Marinagarivorans cellulosilyticus: one gene and its partner. The protein of the gene in region 1 interacts with the protein of each later gene in a pairwise test. Links are inferred from orthologs where the notes say so. Each region holds a gene or a part of one and is shown on either strand. Other genes may lie near its edges.

Evidence for each region.
Region 2: the proteins of gyrB (region 1) and gyrA interact in binary tests that used the Escherichia coli proteins (3 or more experiments, as listed by UniProt). The link is inferred for Marinagarivorans cellulosilyticus from one-to-one orthologs.

The regions. Positions count from the first base shown.
Region 1 is NZ_AP023086.1:3,830-11,302, reverse strand. What follows is about bases 4,444-7,473. They hold gyrB (DNA topoisomerase (ATP-hydrolyzing) subunit B), read right to left. Parts: upstream 7,154-7,473; coding sequence 4,733-7,153; downstream 4,444-4,732. Other genes in these bases: recF (DNA replication/repair protein RecF), read right to left, coding at 7,175-7,473; MARGE09_RS00025 (error-prone DNA polymerase), read left to right, coding at 4,444-4,605. Outside these bases: MARGE09_RS00030 (Y-family DNA polymerase), read left to right, coding at 1-1,475; more of MARGE09_RS00025, read left to right, coding at 1,513-4,443. UniProt on the Escherichia coli protein: DNA gyrase negatively supercoils closed circular double-stranded DNA in an ATP-dependent manner to maintain chromosomes in an underwound state.
Region 2 is NZ_AP023086.1:3,595,565-3,606,693, reverse strand. Bases 1,491-4,591 are described here. They hold gyrA (DNA gyrase subunit A), read right to left. Parts: upstream 4,272-4,591; coding sequence 1,710-4,271; downstream 1,491-1,709. Other genes in these bases: pheA (prephenate dehydratase), read right to left, coding at 1,491-1,706. In the rest of the region: MARGE09_RS14540 (prephenate dehydrogenase/arogenate dehydrogenase family protein), read right to left, coding at 1-594; more of pheA, read right to left, coding at 597-1,490; MARGE09_RS14525 (DnaT-like ssDNA-binding domain-containing protein), read left to right, coding at 4,647-5,792; MARGE09_RS14520 (replication protein P), read left to right, coding at 5,755-6,369; MARGE09_RS14515 (spermidine synthase), read right to left, coding at 6,397-7,098; MARGE09_RS14510 (fused MFS/spermidine synthase), read right to left, coding at 7,314-7,982; MARGE09_RS14505 (hypothetical protein), read right to left, coding at 8,332-9,072; MARGE09_RS14500 (NAD-dependent deacylase), read left to right, coding at 9,439-10,167; fumarate/nitrate reduction transcriptional regulator Fnr, read left to right, coding at 10,429-11,129. UniProt on the Escherichia coli protein: A type II topoisomerase that negatively supercoils closed circular double-stranded (ds) DNA in an ATP-dependent manner to maintain chromosomes in an underwound state.

The DNA of each region.
Region 1 (7,473 bases):
TAACAGCGTCAAAACCAACAATGCCATTAGCCAATTTCGGCTCTGGTGAACAGCCGCTTGCCGTCGCAGATCAACTCCGTATTTGCGCCTTTAATGAGGCCGCCGCTGCACAAGGTGTGACTTTGGGCATGCCTAGCGCTGTAGCCTCGGCACTGATGAATGCACCACTGCTAACGCGCGACCCCAATTGCGAAGCTGCACTATTACACCAACTTTGCGAGGCGTGTTATGCCGTAACACCCTACGTAATTCCCGCGAATCAGCTTTTGGGTGAAGGCACTAACGGTGTAGCGCTTGAGGTATCGCGCTGCTTAAGTTTGTTTAATGGCTCAAGCGGTATAACCCAAGAAGTACATAAGCACTTACTAACATTAGAGATAGAAGCCCACTGGGCGTGGGCACACACTGCCGAAGGCGCTTGGTTACTAAGCCATACAATTAACCGCCCTACCCACCGGCCACCAGCAGGAAGCGAGCAAGCACGAGAGGCACTCGGGCAACTTTATGCCCTGCCTATCGGCGATATCATAACGCTGGGTGAAGACCGCAATCGTCTTCAAGCAATGGGGTTTAACCGGCTTGGCGAGCTATGCCATACCGCCAGCGAATGGCAAGCCATTAAAAAACGCCTATCGACTAGTAGCATCGATTACCTAGAGGCCGTGCTTGGCAACGAAGTACAAGCCTCGCTGTTTCAATCGCGGCCGGCGTATTATCAACAGGCATTAACATTTTGCGAAGGCCTCGATGCCGATTACCCCATCAGCACCATTGAGTGGCTGCAAATACTGGTCGAAGCGCTACTGCAGCGGCTCGCCGAATTTTTAATCGCCCACCAGTGCCAAGTTCAACATTTGCAGTGGCGGCTGTATAACATTCAGCACGAATCGCACACGCTGGAAGTACACCTCGAGCGCGTATTTAGCGATACCACCTTGGCCGCTGATATTACCCGTATTCACCTCGAGCAACAGGGCTTGCCCTTCGAGGTTGATCGCATAGAACTGCACTGCCCTACTCTACAATCACTGCAAGCGAATACTCAACCCTTGTGGGCTGAGCCCAAACAGCAAAACCGCGAATCACTCACTCGCCTTGCCGCTAAATTGCAAAGTCGCATGGGCGATGCAGCGTTTTTTAAAGTGAGCTGTAAAGATGGCATTTTGCCGGAAGCGTGTAGTCAGAAAATCCCCGTGCTGGAAAAAGCCAATTCAGAATTGCCTAGTGGCATCAATCATAAACACCGACCACTGTGGTTAGTTGAACCGCCGGCCTCTGTGAATATTAAAGCGGGGCAGCTCTATTGGCAGGGCTTGCTCCAAATTATTTCCCAAGCCGAACGCATTCAAACCCAGTGGTGGCAAAAGGCAAGTGCTCGCGATTACTACATTGCTAAGCGCGATGATCAACAATTGCTATGGCTATACCAAGACCTTCATCAACAACGCTGGTATGTACACGGCGTATTTGGCTAAACCCGTTAGCGGGTAAATTGATGAGGAGTGATTATTCATGGTGCCATTGTTCTGCCAAAGTAATTTCAGCTTTTTAACGGGCGCATCACACCCACATGAGTTAGTCGAAGCTGCAGCCTTGTTGGGTTATTCGGCTATCGCCATAACCGATGAATGCTCGCTAGCGGGTATTGTTAAAGCCCATGTCGCCGCTAAAGAGCGCGGTATTGATTGTTTAATTGGCAGTTATTTTCAGATGAGTTCAGGCGCCCGAATCATCGCAATTGCACCAAGTACCGAAGCCTACTGTGAATTATCGGGTTATATTTCTTTGGCTCGGCGGCGCATGCCTAAAGGCCAGTACGAGGCGCACTTTGAGGATTTACGTTTTCGCCTACAACACTGTTTAATCATTTGGTTAATAAGCCCCAATCAGCTTTGGCGTAATAGCCAAGCGAATCAATTTTATAAAGCCTTTGGTACACGTCTTTGGTTCGGTTACGACCATCGCTTAGAAGGGTTTAAAGCCAATTGCCTTGCACCGTGGTTAGATTGGGCGCAAAACAATAATATCCCTATTGCCGCCTGCCCACATATTTTAATGCACATCAAACAACGTAAACCTTTATTAGACACCCTATGGGCTATTCGCCATAACAGCACTTTGGAATCTATGGGTTCTGCGTTAGCCAGTAATGCAGAAGCGGTACTTAAAAAACCGGAAGATTGGCAAACCTTATACCCTGAGGAATTTATTGAACAAACGGTTAACATCGCTTCACACTGTTATTTTTCGTTAGATAGTTTGCGCTATCAATACCCTAAAGAGGTCGTACCTAAAGGCATTGATCCAGACAGTTATCTACAACAATTGGTTGAACAAGGTTTTAAAAAACGCTGGCCAGATGGCGCACCTAAAGATGTCGAGCAACTGGTCAATAAAGAATTAACATTAATTAAAGAGCTGAACTACGCCTACTATTTTTTAACCGTCTACGACATTGTACGCTTTGCTAAAGAACGCGGTATTTTATGCCAAGGGCGTGGCTCTGCAGCTAATTCGGTCGTATGTTACTGCTTATTTATTACCGAAATTTCACCAGGGCAAATTAACGTACTTTTCGAACGCTTTATTTCTAAAGAACGCGACGAGCCACCGGATATTGATGTGGATTTTGAACATCAAAGGCGCGAAGAAGTGATTCAATATATTTATCAAAAATATACCCGCGAGCGCGCTGCGCTAGCAGCAACCGTTATTACCTATCGTGCACGCAGCGCAATTCGCGATGTTGGCAAAGCCTTAGGCCTAGATGCGCCACTTATCGAGCACTTAGCTAAATCATTAGCCTGGTGGGATCGCAAGGCCGACTTAGAACAACGCATTCGCGCTGCGGGGTTTAATGAGCAAAGTGCCTTAATGCCGCTGTTTTATAGCTTAGTACAACAGATTTTAGGTTTTCCTCGTCACCTATCGCAACACGTCGGTGGCTTTGTTATTACCAATAGTAAGCTCGCCGATTTAGTTCCCATTGAAAATGCCAGCATGCCAGAGCGAACGGTTATTCAATGGGATAAAGACGATATTGAAGCTATGGGTTTATTAAAGATCGATGTACTAGCGCTCGGTATGTTGAGCGCGCTGCGTTTATCATTAAGTTACATCGATAAGCTTCGCCTGCCCATTAATGGCATCGGCCCAATAGCGCCAGCAATGCAATTACACCATATTCCAAAAGACGACTCACACACATATAACATGTTATCAATTGGCGATAGTGTTGGCGTTTTTCAAGTCGAATCCCGTGCGCAAATGGCCATGCTGCCACGGCTTAAGCCCAAATGTTTTTATGATCTGGTGATTCAAATTGCCATTGTCAGGCCCGGCCCTATTCAAGGCGATATGGTGCACCCGTATATTCGGCGCCGCAATAAACTAGAGCCTGTTGTTTACGAAAACGATGCTGTTGCAGCGGTATTAAAGCCCACTTTGGGTGTACCGATATTTCAGGAGCAAGCCATTCGCTTAGCGATGGTGGCAGCGGGTTTTAGTGGCGGCCAAGCCGACCAATTGCGCAGGGCCATGGCCAGCTTTGGTAAAAACGGCCGCTTGCTACAATTTGAAACGCGTTTTATCGAGGGCATGCTAAACAACGGTTACAGCCGCGATTATGCCGAGCGTTTATTTAATCAAATAAAAGGCTTTGGCGGCTACGGATTCCCAGAGTCACACTCTGCCAGTTTTGCGCTTTTATGTTATGCCTCTGCTTGGGTGAAACGCCACTACCCCGAGGCCTTTTATTGCGCATTATTGAATAGCCAGCCAATGGGCTTTTATTCGCCCTCACAATTAATTCAAGATGGTATTCGCCACCGTATTCGCTTTTTACCGGTCGATGCTAATTTTAGTGACTGGTCCCATCAAGTGGTGCCCTACCAAAAAGGCTGGGCTGTACGTCTGGGGTTTTTAAAAATAAAAGGTTTTAGCGAAGTTAGCGCTAAAAAAATAATTGCTGCGCGACCTGAACATTTATTTAATAGCCTTAGCGCATTTAAACAATTAACCGGCTTAACATCGGCGGATATAGAACGCCTAGCTAAAGCGGATGCCTTAGCCAGTATTACCGGTAATCGACAAAAAGCACTGTGGCAAAGCGGGGCATTGAGCCAAAGCGCAGACGATTTATTTTATTCTCACAGCAATGATGCAGACCATATATTACCCACAGTCGCCGAAGCACAGCATATTCAAGCTGACTACCAAATGCTTGGCTTTAGTTTACGCCGCCACCCGATGGCGCTATTACGCAACCAGCCAAGCATACGCCGCTGTAAATCATTTGCAGAGCTTAGCAGCATTAATCACGGTGGCTTCGTGCGTGTTGCAGGTATTGTCACCGGCCGCCAACGCCCAGGCACCGCTAAGGGCACTGTATTTTTAACGCTAGAGGATGAAACAGGCAATACCAATGTGGTGGTATGGAAGAACACACAAAGTGTTTTTCGGCAGGCGTTACTGGGGGCTAAATGTTTAATAATTACTGGGCGGTTAGAACGCCAAGGCGATGTAACCCATGTAATCGCAGGGCGTTTAGAAGACTGCACTGGCCTGTTAGAAAACCTCGCGGTTCGCTCTCGGGATTTTCATTAACCGTGAAAGGATTCAGAAATAATTACTAAGGAACAACGTGAAAATATTTGCCGTTTTGTTTTAGGCATAAAAAAACCCGCAGCGTTTTTTAACGCTACGGGCTTGGGTTTCAAAAAACTAAAATCGATTAAACATCCAAATTAGAAACATTTAATGCGTTAGTTTCGATAAATTCACGACGCGGTTCCACATGGTCGCCCATAAGGCAAGTGAATATTTGGTCTGCACCGATGGCATCTTCAATCGTTACTTGCAACATACGACGGCATTCTGGGTCCATTGTGGTTTCCCATAATTGCTCGGGGTTCATCTCACCCAGCCCTTTATAACGCTGAATGTTATAACCACGCTTAGACTCCGCCATAATCCACTCTAGGGCTTGCTTAAAGTTAGCTACAGGCTGTTTACGCTCGCCACGGCTAACATAGGCAGTGTCTTCCAATAAACCATCTAGTAACTCACCCAGCTTAAGCATGTTTTTGTAATCGGGCGATTCAAAAAACTCTAAACCAAAACGCGTATCTTCCGCTAAACCGTGCGCCATGGTATTCAATACAGGGATAAAGATATTGCGCTCTTTATCTTCTTGTACTGTTAGGTTGTAAGTGTGAGTTTTACTAGCAGCATTAATAGGGGTAAGGCCTTCTTGAATAACGCTAACCCAAGCTTCTACCGCTGAAGAATCGCTTAATTCCTCGGCGTTTAAGGCTTTAGAGTGTACGAGTAACTCGAGGATTTCCTGTGGATAGACTCTGGATAAGCGGTCGATAACTGCCATTGTCTTACGGAATTCCACCACTAAGGTCTCTAGTTGTTCACCCGGCACAGCAGGAGTATCTTCAGCAACATGAAGCTCTACAGACTCGATAGCGGCATTCGTTAAAAACTGCTCAAGTGCGGCCTCGTCTTTTAGGTATTGCTCTTGTTTACCCTTACTGATTTTATACAGCGGTGGCTGTGCAATAAACACATGGCCGCGCTCTACTAGCTCGCGCATTTGACGGAAGAAGAAGGTCAATAATAGCGTTCGGATGTGAGAACCATCCACGTCAGCATCCGTCATGATGATAATGCTGTGGTAACGCAGTTTATCGGGGTTAAATTCTTGCGCTCCGATACCACAACCCAATGCCGTAATAAGCGTACCGACTTCTGCAGACGATAGCATTTTATCGAAGCGGGCTTTTTCTACGTTAAGAATTTTACCTTTTAACGGCAAGATGGCTTGGGTTCTGCGGTCGCGGCCTTGTTTGGCACTACCACCGGCTGAGTCCCCTTCCACTAAGTATATTTCTGAAAGGCTTGGATCTTTTTCTTGGCAGTCTGCAAGCTTACCAGGCAAGCCTGCTATATCGAGCACACCTTTACGGCGGGTAAGGTCACGGGCCTTTCTGGCGGCTTCCCTAGCGCGGGCAGCTTCCATCATTTTGCCAACAATAAGCTTGGCTTCTTGTGGGTTTTCTAATAAAAATTCGTTAAACGCTGCGCCCATTTCCTGCTCTACAGCGGTTTTTACTTCGCTTGAAACCAGTTTATCTTTAGTTTGCGAGGAGAATTTAGGGTCTGGGACTTTTACCGAAACGATAGCAGTAAGGCCTTCACGGGCGTCGTCACCAGTTGTGGCAACTTTTTCTTTTTTAGCAAAACCTTCAGATTCAATATAGCTATTCAAGCAGCGTGTTAACGCACTGCGAAAGCCCGCTAAGTGAGTACCACCATCGCGCTGCGGAATATTATTGGTATAACAGAAGATGTTTTCAGTGAAGGTATCGTTCCACTGTAGCGCAACCTCTACGGCTACACCGTCGTCATGCATTTTAGTGAAGTGAACAACCTTGTTTATTGTCGATTTATTTTGGTTTAAGTAATCAACAAAGGCCGCCAAACCACCTTCGTACTCAAATGCTTCTTCCTTACCTGTACGCTCATCGTGTAATACGATGCGAACACCAGAATTAAGAAACGAGAGTTCACGCAGGCGTTTTGCCAGTATTTCGTAGTGAAATTCGATATTTGTGAACGTCTGATCAGACGGTTTGAAGTATATCTTGGTGCCCTGCTGGTCTGTTTCGCCAATAACTTCCAAAGGCTTTGCAGGAACACCGTGGTGATAGGTTTGCTCAAACACTTGACCTTGGCGGCGAATCGTTAAGCGTAAAGTTTCTGACAGGGCATTAACTACCGATACACCCACACCGTGTAAGCCACCAGAGACCTTATAGGTGTTATCGTCAAACTTACCACCAGCATGCAGTACAGTCATAATAACTTCTGCGGCTGATACACCCTCTTCGTGCATTTCAGTAGGAATACCACGGCCATTATCAGAAACACTAATGGCATCATCAGGGTGAATAACGACACGAATTTCTGAACAATGCCCCGCTAACGCCTCATCAATTGAGTTATCGACGACCTCAAACACCATATGGTGTAAGCCTGTACCGTCATCTGTATCGCCAATATACATACCGGGGCGCTTGCGTACTGCATCAAGCCCTTTAAGGACTTTAATACTGGACGAATCGTAATCTTGTTGTTCTGCCATGATGGCGTTCTCCCTCAGGTGTTAGGGGTTACACTCGTTAATCTCGCCATGTTTCACGTGAAACACCTTGCAAGGTTTATTATTCATTTTATTCTTTAGCCTATCCATATCTTCAGCATATATGCCTGTAACAAAGACCTGTGTATCTAAGTCTAACAACCAATTAGCTAGGCACTGTATATGCTGCTGATCCAGTTCAGCCGGTAAATCATCAATAAGTAAAACACTGGGTTTATTCATTAGTTGCTGGAATATTTGTAATTCCGCAAACATGAAAGCCGCAATCAGCGACTTTTGCTGCCCACGCGATAGAACCTCTG
Region 2 (11,129 bases), 3.6 Mb from region 1 along the record:
CGCACCCAAGATAGCGTCGTGGTTTTCAACATCAAGCTCAAGCACCTCAGCACCAACAGCCCGCCACATATCGGCGACTCGGTCTTTATGCTGATCAGAAGTTTCTTCGGTAGGCGTAAGAATAATGCGGTGATTGGCATAAAGCCCTACCCTCGCGGCCTCTACGCCACTTTGCTCCGAGCCTGCAATAGGATGCCCTAGTACCAGCTGCTCTGGAACTTTGCCATAAACGGCCTTCACATCTTCTAACACACTTCCTTTAACGCTTGCCCCATCTGTAACAGTTACCGTAGCAGGAACGCAGCCTTTTACGCTTTCTAATACTTCGCGAATGGCCAGCGTTGGCACAGCGATAAAAACAACATCGCCCTCACCTAACTGTGCGGCAACATCACCAATAGATGCATATGATTCATCCACCATTCCCCGCTCGATGGCACGCTGGCGAACCAAAGGATCTGGCGCAATGCCAACCACCCGCTTACAAGCTCCAGCCGACTTAAGACTTAACGCCAAGCTACCGCCAATCAAGCCCAGACCAATAACAACAAGGGTATTAATTGGCTGCAAAGCTACTACGTCATCAGCGCTCATAATTAGAGAACGCCCTTAGGGTAGGAACCCAAAATTTTAACATCGGCGGCACGCCTTGAAACTTCCTCAAGCGCTGTTTGAACCTTGGGCGTTTCAACGTGACCATCAAAGTCAATGAAAAACACATAATTCCAATTACCGGTTCGCGAGGGTCGGCTTTCGACACGCGTCAAATCGACACCTAAACGATGAAATGGCTCCAAGATATCATGCAAGGCGCCAGGCTCGTTTTTAACGGCAATAACAACCGAGGTTTTATCATGACCGCTAGGTCCAACATCTTGTTGTCCAACGATTAAAAAACGTGTTGAGTTGTCTGGCATATCTTCAATTTTGTCAGCCAAAACCGTTAAACCATAAAGCTTGGCCGCAGCTTCACCGGCAATGGCGGCAGCATTCCACTCGCTACGCATGCGCTTTGCCGCTTCGGCATTACTTGGCACTGCAATGCGCTCGGCATTAGGGTAATGAGCGTCCAACCATTTGCGACATTGCGCCAAAGACTGCGCATGCGAATATATGCGAGTAATGCTATCGGTTTTGGTTACATCAGAAACCATAAGGTTATGGTGAATACGCAATACCACTTCACCGCAAATATTTAGGTTAGAACTCATAAAAGAATCTAGCGTATGAGTCACTACACCTTCTGTCGAATTTTCAACAGGCACAACACCAAACTGGCAAGCGCCAGATTCTACTTCTCTAAAAACCTCATCAATGGCTGTCATGGGTGCGACTTTTGCGCTGGCGCCAAAATGTTTTAATGCAGCTTCGTGAGTAAACGTACCCTCGGGGCCCAAAAAGGCCACTTTAATCGGGTTTTCAAGCGCTAAACATGCCGACATTATTTCGCGAAACAGGCGCGCATATTCTTCATCAGACAAAGGTCCTTGGTTTCTCGCCATGGCCTTGCGCAACACCTGAGCCTCGCGCTCTGGACGATAAAAAATAGGGTCAGAACCATCACTATATCGACCCTTAACTTCTGCTACAGACTGGGCGCAAACGGCACGCTGGCTAATCAGCGCACCAATTTTTTCATCAATAGCATCGATGTCGTCGCGTAACTTGCCAAGCTCTTTGGCTTCTTCAGAGGAATTATCGACCACGAATTATTCCCCCTCGGCTTCCGGCGCTTCTACGTCGTCCTGCTCTTCGATCCGGCCCAAGCTTACAATATGCTCGCCAGCTTTCGTTTTAATCAATCGAACACCCTGAGTATTTCGGCTTAAAATAGATACCTCATCAGCACGTGTACGTACCAAAGTACCTTGGTCCGAGATAATCATAATTTCGTCACCTTCAAACACCTGCACGGCGCCACGCAATAAACCATTGCGCTCTGAGGTCGCCATCGCGATAACACCCTGGCCACCACGGCCTTTGGTCGGGAAGTCCGCTTGCTCAGTGCGCTTACCATAGCCATTTTCGCTAATAGTCAGCACCTTGCCGCCTTCTTGTGGAATGATCATGGATATCAGGCTTTGGCTGTCATCAAAGCGCATACCGCGCACACCACGAGAAGTGCGCCCCATGGCTCGAACATCGGCTTCCTTGAAGCGCGTTGCCTTACCGTTAGACGCCATTAACAGCACGTCGCAGCTGCCGTCTGTAATCGCGGTGCCAACCAGGCTGTCCCCTTCTACAAGATCTAGCGCAATCAAACCACTGCTTCGCGGGCGTGCAAATTGTGACAAGGCTGTTTTCTTAACTGTGCCATTAGCAGTCGCCATAAAGATAAAGTGATCTTCGTCAAATTCTTTAACCGGCAAAATCGAGGTAATGCGCTCTTCAGCTTCTAATGGCAACAAGTTAACAACTGGGCGCCCGCGGCTTGTGCGGCCGGCAATTGGAATTTGGAAAGTTTTTAGCCAATAGACCTTACCGCGATTGGTGAAGCATAAGATGTAGTCATGGGTGTTTGCGATTAATAGATGCTCGACAAAGTCTTCGTCTTTTACTGAGGTCGCACTTTTACCCATACCACCGCGGCGCTGAGCTTGGTATGCATCTAATGGCTGGCTCTTGGCATAACCACCGTGTGAAATGGTTACCACACGATCTTCTTCGTTGATTAAATCTTCTACGGTTAAATCGGCGCGGGAGGCTTGAATTTCGGTACGGCGCGGGTCGCCATAAGACTGCTCAATAACTTCAAGCTCTTCCCGGATAACTTCCATTAAGCGCGCAGGGTTAGCCAAAATTTCTAGATATTCAGCAATTTGCTCAAGCTTTTCTTGGTACTCAACAAGTAGCTTGTCGTGTTCCATACCGGTTAAACGGTGTAAGCGAAGCTCTAAAATGGCTTGCACCTGTGCTGGCGATAAGTGATACACGCCATCATGCAAACCAAATTGCTCTTCTAGGCCGTCTGGGCGGCAAGCGTTAGCACCGGCACGCTCCAAGAATTGGCTCACTGTACCTACCGGCCAACCTTTGCTTAACAGAGCATCTTTAGCATCTTGCGGCGTTGCAGAGTTTTTGATGGTGGTAATAATTTCATCAATATTCGCAATTGCAACAGCCAAACCTTCTAGCACATGGCCGCGCTCACGCGCTTTGCGCAATAAATATATTGTGCGACGCGTAACAACTTCGCGGCGGTGCTTAATAAAATACTGCAGCAATTCAAGAAGGTTAAGCAGCCTTGGCTGGTTATCAACAAGAGCAACAGTATTAATGCCAAATACGCTTTCCATTTGCGTTTGAGCAAATAGGTTATTTAAAACAACCTCGCCCATATCACCGCGCTTAATTTCGATAACAACGCGCAAACCATCTTTGTCTGACTCATCGCGGATTTCTGAAATCCCTTCAAGCTTTTTATCTTTAACAAGCTCGGCAATCTTTTCAATAAGACGCGCCTTGTTCACCATATAAGGCACTTCAGACACAATAATCGATTCGCGATTGGTTTTCTCATTCACTTCTACAGCGGCTTTAGCGCGCACATAAATGCGGCCACGGCCCGTGCGGTAGGCCATTAATATGCCAGCACGGCCGTTAATAATGCCGCCAGTAGGAAAATCAGGACCAGGAATGTATTCCATAAGGTCGTCAATCGAGAGGTCGGGGTTATCTATAAGCGCCAAACACCCTTTAACCACTTCCGCCAAATTATGGGGGGGAATATTCGTCGCCATGCCCACCGCAATACCGCTTGAGCCATTAACCAAAAGGTTAGGCACGCGCGTAGGCATAACCTCAGGGATCATTTCTTGGCCGTCATAGTTCGGCACAAAGTTAACGGTTTCTTTATCTAGGTCGGCAAGTAAGTCGTGCGCAATTTTGCGCATACGAATTTCCGTATATCGCATAGCTGCCGCGCTATCGCCATCGATAGAACCAAAGTTACCTTGTCCATCGACCAACATATAACGCAGCGAAAACGGCTGCGCCATTCGAACAATCGTGTCATATACAGCAGAATCACCATGCGGGTGATATTTACCAATCACATCACCGACAACACGGGCCGACTTCTTATAAGGTTTATTCCAATCTAGATTCAGCTCATTCATGGCAAATAGCACGCGACGATGGACAGGCTTAAGGCCGTCTCTTACGTCTGGCAATGCTCGGCCAACAATGACACTCATCGCATAATCGAGATAAGACTGTTTTAACTCAGTCTCAATATTGACGGGTAAAACTTCTTTAGCGATATCACCCATAAGATGGCATATTCCTTAGTATTGGTTTGACTCATTATTGTATTAACGCGAATACTGTCTCAGCACGCGGCTTGGCAGAAACGGCTCAGAATGCGTTTTAAGGCTGCGCATGCTACCACACACACCATGCTCGCGCACACCTATTCCCTCTAGAAGGCCCTCAGGCGCCCAACAAGCGCTTTTTGATGGCAAAGAATGGGTTTTGGTCAGCTGTCAAGCCCCTCTCGGTTATTACATTTAGACCAGTAGCGCAGCGAGAAAGCCTTGAGACTGATACAATAAGCGCCACACCGAACTGCCGCCAGGCCACTTAAGTAATGCACAAATGTACAGCATTAACTGGCGCCTAACGCCTTGCTCGAACTGCATTTTTATATGAACAGCTACCCGCAAACCGCAAATAGGCCTGCAACCACAGCGCCGCAAATACTGCCCGAGATTCCGCTAACATTGTCGCCATCGCTCGCGGCAAAATTAGGCGTAGAAGAAGCTTTAATGGTAACGGTATTGCAGCAATTATCACTGCGCCTTGCCGGTCAAAACCAACAAGGCTTTACGTGGTTTACTGCCTCGCAAGCTCAGATTTTTGCTATTGCGCCTTTCTGGGCAGACAAAGACGTGCAGCGCCTATGCACAAATTTACGCGAAGCCAATATTGTCGTGATTGCGTCAGCCCCGTTTAACCAAAGCCAGATGCTTAAATTTGCCTTTAAAGCCAATAGCGATAACCACGCTCAACCCACGGCCAATAACCTACAAACCGCCACAACGGCTTCGCCCACACCAACGCACGCAGTAAGCCCCAATATTATTGCCCCTCACTGGCAGCCCGAGCGCGACACGCTTAACCAGCTTGCTCAACACAACATCCCAGACACCTTTGCACTTAATCAAGTCGGTGAGTTCATTACCTATTGGCGTGAACGCAACGAACCTGCGCGCTCTTGGGAGTCCAAATTCTTTAATCACGTTATTCATAAATGGCGCGACTTTCAGTCGCAAAAAAATCAGCGACCGCAAGTTACACTGATGCACCCCGATTGGCGCCCCAGCGAAGACGCTATGGATGTACTAACCCGCCACGCAGGTATTCGCCGAGAATTTATTGAGGATGCCGTGCCGGAGTTTGTACTTTATTGGCGGGAGCAAGGCAGCAGTTGCGATAACTGGAACCGCCGTTTTCGCGATCACGTAAATCGCCAGTGGGCACGGTACAGCTCTACTTTAGAGCACGACACAACTCCTAAGCGCATACCCGAAGGCTGGCAACCCTCGCGCGATGTTTACGATGTTTTGAGACTTGCAAACATTGAATTACAATTTGCCCACCAACTTATTCCTGAATTTGTCATTTATTGGCGCGATAGCAATCAAGCGCACAGCTCTTGGAATACACGCTTTTTGCAGTACGTGAAGCACCGTTGGGCACAACGCTCCGCAGAGGCTACCGCCATCAACCATTCATCAACACGAGATATGTCCCTTGAAGCACTCGTTACCGACAGAAGCTGGGCAGACTAAAGAAGCCCCTAAACGCGAACACTATATTGATGCTATTAATCAGGTTTTTGCGTTATTTCGCCTGAATTACCATGCCCAGTTTTTTAAGGCATTTAGCACCGAAGCAGAGCTTACTCAAATCAAAAAACTTTGGCTGGGCGAGCTCGCGCGCTTCACACCCGAGACTCTACTGCGCGCAGCAAAATCCATTCTAGAAAGCAGTGATTTTCTACCCACGCTCCACACTATGATTCGCCACTGCGAAAGTCATAGCGACACCGCCAAACTGCCGGACCCGCATAGCGCCTATATCGAAGCTTGCCGCGCGCCCTCACCTAAAGCACGCTATCGCTGGAGCCATCCGGTGGTCTATCACGCAGGCAAAGCTTGCGATTGGTATTTCCTGCAAACCAGCGCAGAGAGTGTTGCCTACCCAGTATTTAAGCGCAAATACCAAGATTTTTGCGAGCGCGTACGCGCGGGTGAAGAGCTTGCACTCGAGCTGGAAAACGTTATCGAGCACAAGCCCCAAACACCTCTCAATAAGGCTGAAAATATCAAGCGCTTGAATATGCTACGTGAAAACCTCGAACTGTAACTAAAAACTCTTAATTAAGCCTGCAACTCACTGTACATTATATAAATTTGCAGGCGAAAATTCGTCCGTAAATACCTTAGCACTCACATTCCAATCTTTTTTATCGGTAATGCTATTGACGATACCTCTAGCATTCCGAATATAGGGAGCAAGAGCTACGAGGTTTCGCTCAACATCCTGCTTAAGCTTCTCTGCATCGCACTTAGAGCCATTGAATGCTACCACCGTACGGGCACCTGCGGATTTAAAAGCACAGAAATCGGGGAAGACCGCTTCGTATGTAACAGACTCCGAATTATAAAAGTCTCGAAAGGAAAATGTATTGGATAACAATAGGCCATTCGGGGAGAGAATCTTTTTGACTTCCTCCAAGAATTCTCGTGTCGTCAAGTGCTCCGGGATGTATTCGCCATTAAATGCATCAAGCAAAATAACGTCATATTTTTCTTTGGCGAAGCCTTGCTTGCGAATAAAATAACGTGCGTCTTGAATCACCACTCGATTATTATCTGCCTGCTTAAAATGCATAAACTCTTCCGCAGCTTCGAGCATTTTTGAATCCAGCTCGACGGTAGTGACATGGGGGGATTTAAAATAACTCATAATGGCTCTTGGCATGGTGCCGCCACCTAAGCCCACACTTAAGACCCTGACATCGTCCTTTTGCGTGCTAAGCGCAGCCATCATCGCTTTAGAATAGAAGAACAGAAGCTCGTCAGGCTTCGCCAAACTTAAGCAGCTCTGGGAATTGAAGGGGTTCTTTTTATTCTTTAGCCGAACGCATCGACTATGCGGCGTTTCTATAACAGTGACATTTCGGTAAAGGGACTTATACTCTTTCAGCACAACAGGCTGTGCTAACGCGCCAAATGATTGAAGCCCCCCTACAAGAAACAATATGCACGAAAGCCAACCTCGGCTGCCAACAAACAGTAATCTCAAAATCATTTAACTTCCCCACGCCTATTACCGAGCAAACAAAGGCTAGCAGCCAACATCAGAGCCACTGCATTACCAAACATAATGGATTTAACCTCGAACAAGGCTACCAACCAAAAAGCCGTGACAAGAGTTCCTACCGCCGACCCCAGTGTTGACACCAGATAGAGGTTCCCTGCACTGTTTCCAACCTTATGAATGTCATGGGAAATTGTCCTAATCGCAACTGGAGACAAAGTCCCTAAAGTTGCCGTCGGCAGTAAATAAAGCGCGAGCGCTGCCAACAAAGAGCCGGATCGGGGGTCGCTAGTTTGGCTAAATGCAATACCCAATACCCAATCTGAAGAAAATTCCACCAACAGCACCTGCAAAGCAGAAAAGCATAACAAGGCGCCCAATATCTTTATCCCATAAAATCGAACAGATAGGCGCCCACCAACACCATAACCTAGAGAGAGGCCGACCATAAAAGTAAATATCAGGCTACCCCATACGTATACGCTACCGCCAAAATAAGGAGCCAGTATCCTGCCCCCAAGCATCTCTACGCTCATCACTGAAAAGCCAGATATGAATACCATGCAAAGCACTAACATATTAGATCGGACAAATACCATACGTAACCAAATATCTTCAGAAGAAATTAAAAATGAATGCAGCTTCCCAAATGACATCCGGCCAACACTTAGGCGGATGCGAAATGGGTTTTACATACCCAATCCACATATGCGCCGATTCAGCAACGCAATATAGATTTAAGAGGCAAATAGCCACACATAACTGAGCCTTAGTAGAGCAATCGCGCAATTGGAAGACCCCAACGGCGGCCCTCGGGCGAACAGCATCATACGCTAAAGCATTGTGTGCGCCCACACCAAATATTGGCGCTTTGTGAAGACGTCGAACTAAATAAAAGCAGGTTCAACTAAATAAAAAAAGAGGGGGGGATAGCAAGGAAATAACAACAATTTAATAGGAGATAAGTCAGCAGCTATGCTGCTGACTTATAGGGCCATACAAAATCTATGGTGCTAAGTAGTAAAAACGTGAACGTGAACCGTCGTGCAACATATTCATAATATCGAAATTGCTATTTGTCGGGACTAGATCCAAATCTATAACACCAGGTGAATCAAAGCCAAACTGATAAGAGCCGCCATTCCATGCAAACCCATAAATTTTGTCCGTTACACCTTGCTTCGCGAAGTATAAACGGTAGTTTTGGCCATCATGAAGCATTGCCCAGCGCGATTTATCAGCATCAGAAGGGGCACCGGTAATTGATATTGTAGGTATTGATCTATGGCCGTATTGATAACTAGAACCATTCCAACCAAACTGGTAAACCTTAGTTTGATCGTAACTTAGCATATAAAGACGATAAACCGACCCGTCATGAAGCATTGCAAAATCTTCAGGGTTAGCATCTGATGGCTTATTGGTAATTCGTAATTGCGCAATTGAATTGTGCCCGTACTGATAGCTACTACCATTAAAACCGAATTGATAGAGGGTGTCTTCACTCCCCTCCTTAAAGAAATATAAACGGTATGTAGACCCATCATGGAGCATTGCACTACGATTGTAATCTGTATCCGAAGGTGCATTGCTTATTTGGATATTTGGGATAGAGGCGAAACCAAACTGGAACGTCTCGCCATTAGCCTGCAGCCCAGCCTGATTAAGACTCTCCGCGTACGAAGTAGATCCAACTAGCATTAATGCTGCGCTTAATCCGCAGGCTTTTAAAAGTCGTAAGTCCATAACTATATCCTTTGTTGAGAAACTTAATGAACATGATATATGCTCGACGGGAAAGCTAACGAAGAGGAGGCAAACGGTCAATGAATGCGTTGCATGAGACGACACGAACCCCCAAAAAAACAAAAACTGTGACGCACTCCACAACTATTACACCAAGAATCCTCGCAATAACTCCCAGCCGCAGTACTACTCATAGCTACGATCGCCTGGTCGCAAGCAAATTATGACGAAATTGCTACTTTTATAGGCATTGTTACTTCCGTTAGCCAGCCACATTGCTAAAACTGCTTTTTTTGCGTTAACACAAAATGTTCTCACGCCGTTTACGGTAAATTCATGCTTCTACATATGTGCAAGGTATGAATTATGGAATCTATCGTAGTCCTAACAGGGGCGGGTATTTCGGCAGAATCGGGGCTGGCGACTTTTCGGGATGCCGACGGATTATGGCAGGGGTATAAAATTGAAGAAGTGTGCACGCCAACTGCTTTTAAGTCTGACCCAGCTAAAGTACAAAGCTTTTACAATCAGCGAAGACAAGAACTCCAAAATAACATTCAGCCAAATGCAGCCCATATCGCACTTGCCGAATTTGCTCGGCAATACCCCGGTCGCTTTACCCTTATAACTCAAAATGTCGACAACCTACACGAGCGCGCCGGTAGCGAAAAGGTGTTACATATGCACGGCGAGCTATTAAAAGTACGCTGCCAGCGCACCTTCAGGGTTTACCATTGGACGTCCCCCATCCTCCCATCAACCCCCTGCCCTTGCTGCAATCAAACAAAAACTTTACGACCGCATATTGTTTGGTTCGATGAAATCCCCTTTTATATGCTCGATATTAACGAAGCATTACAGCAATGCGACCGTTTCATAGCCATAGGTACCAGCGGTCAAGTACAACCTGCGGCCAGCTTTGTCGAAATGGCAAAAAGTTGTAACGCTCAAACCGTCTCGCTGAATTACGCCCCCGCAAATGGCGACTTTGAACAACACATTCAAGGCTTGGCCTCTCAAATAGTACCGGACTATTTCGGACAACTGCTCTCACACGCCGTGTCGCAAAAAAGCCATAAACAGCATCTAATGTAGCAATTAGTTAATCACGCCTTTTGTCTATGCGCCAAGCCTTGTAAAATGCCCGCAAATGAGTCATTGATTCAACCTAGAGATCGCAGTTTAGAGTCAAAAAGCCCCGCATTACCGGGATGCGCATGGCGTGTAGTAAAGTGTGTAGTCACCTTATTGGTGATGAATTATTTTTATCGCGTCAGGTGCACCCAGTGAATGCGGAGACTTTGCTGGTTTAACTGCGGTTTCCAGGTTCAACCTCAAGCGGACAAAGAGACAGCGATGAAAGCACACTGCAACACCGGATCACAAGTCAATTGCGGAGAATGCCGCTTAGGGGATCTTTGCCTACCCATTAGCCTTCTGCGTAATGATATCAACCAACTGGACCAAATCGTTCAGCGCGGCCGCCCACTGCAAAAATCAGACAAACTCTACTTTGCCGGTGACGCTTTTAGGGCTGTTTTTGCGGTGCGTTCTGGCTCGTTCAAAACTGTGGCCGTCTCCACAGATGGAGAAGAGCAAGTCACGGGGTTTTATTTACCCGGTGAAATCCTCGGCATGGATGGCATTGCCACCAACAACCACACCAATACCGCCATCGCTTTAGAGACGAGCTCGGTCTGCGAAATACCATTTAACCAACTAGAAGATCTCAGCGTTAAAATTCCAAACTTACAACGTCGCTTCTTTCAAATCATGGGCAAAGAAATTGCCAGTGATCAAGAGCTTATTAGCCTTCTTAGCAAAAACAGTGCAGACGAAAAAATGGCTTTTTTGCTGCTTAGTATCTCGCAGCGCAACAGTCAACGTGGGCTATCAGCTACGGAATTTTATTTGCCTATGGCGCGGTCTGACATTGGCAATTACCTAGGCTTAACCATAGAAACCGTAAGTCGTGTGCTTGGGCGCTTCCACAAGAGCGGTTTAATTGCTCTCGATAAAAAGCATGTTGTTATCCTTGATATCGATGAGCTTAAAAG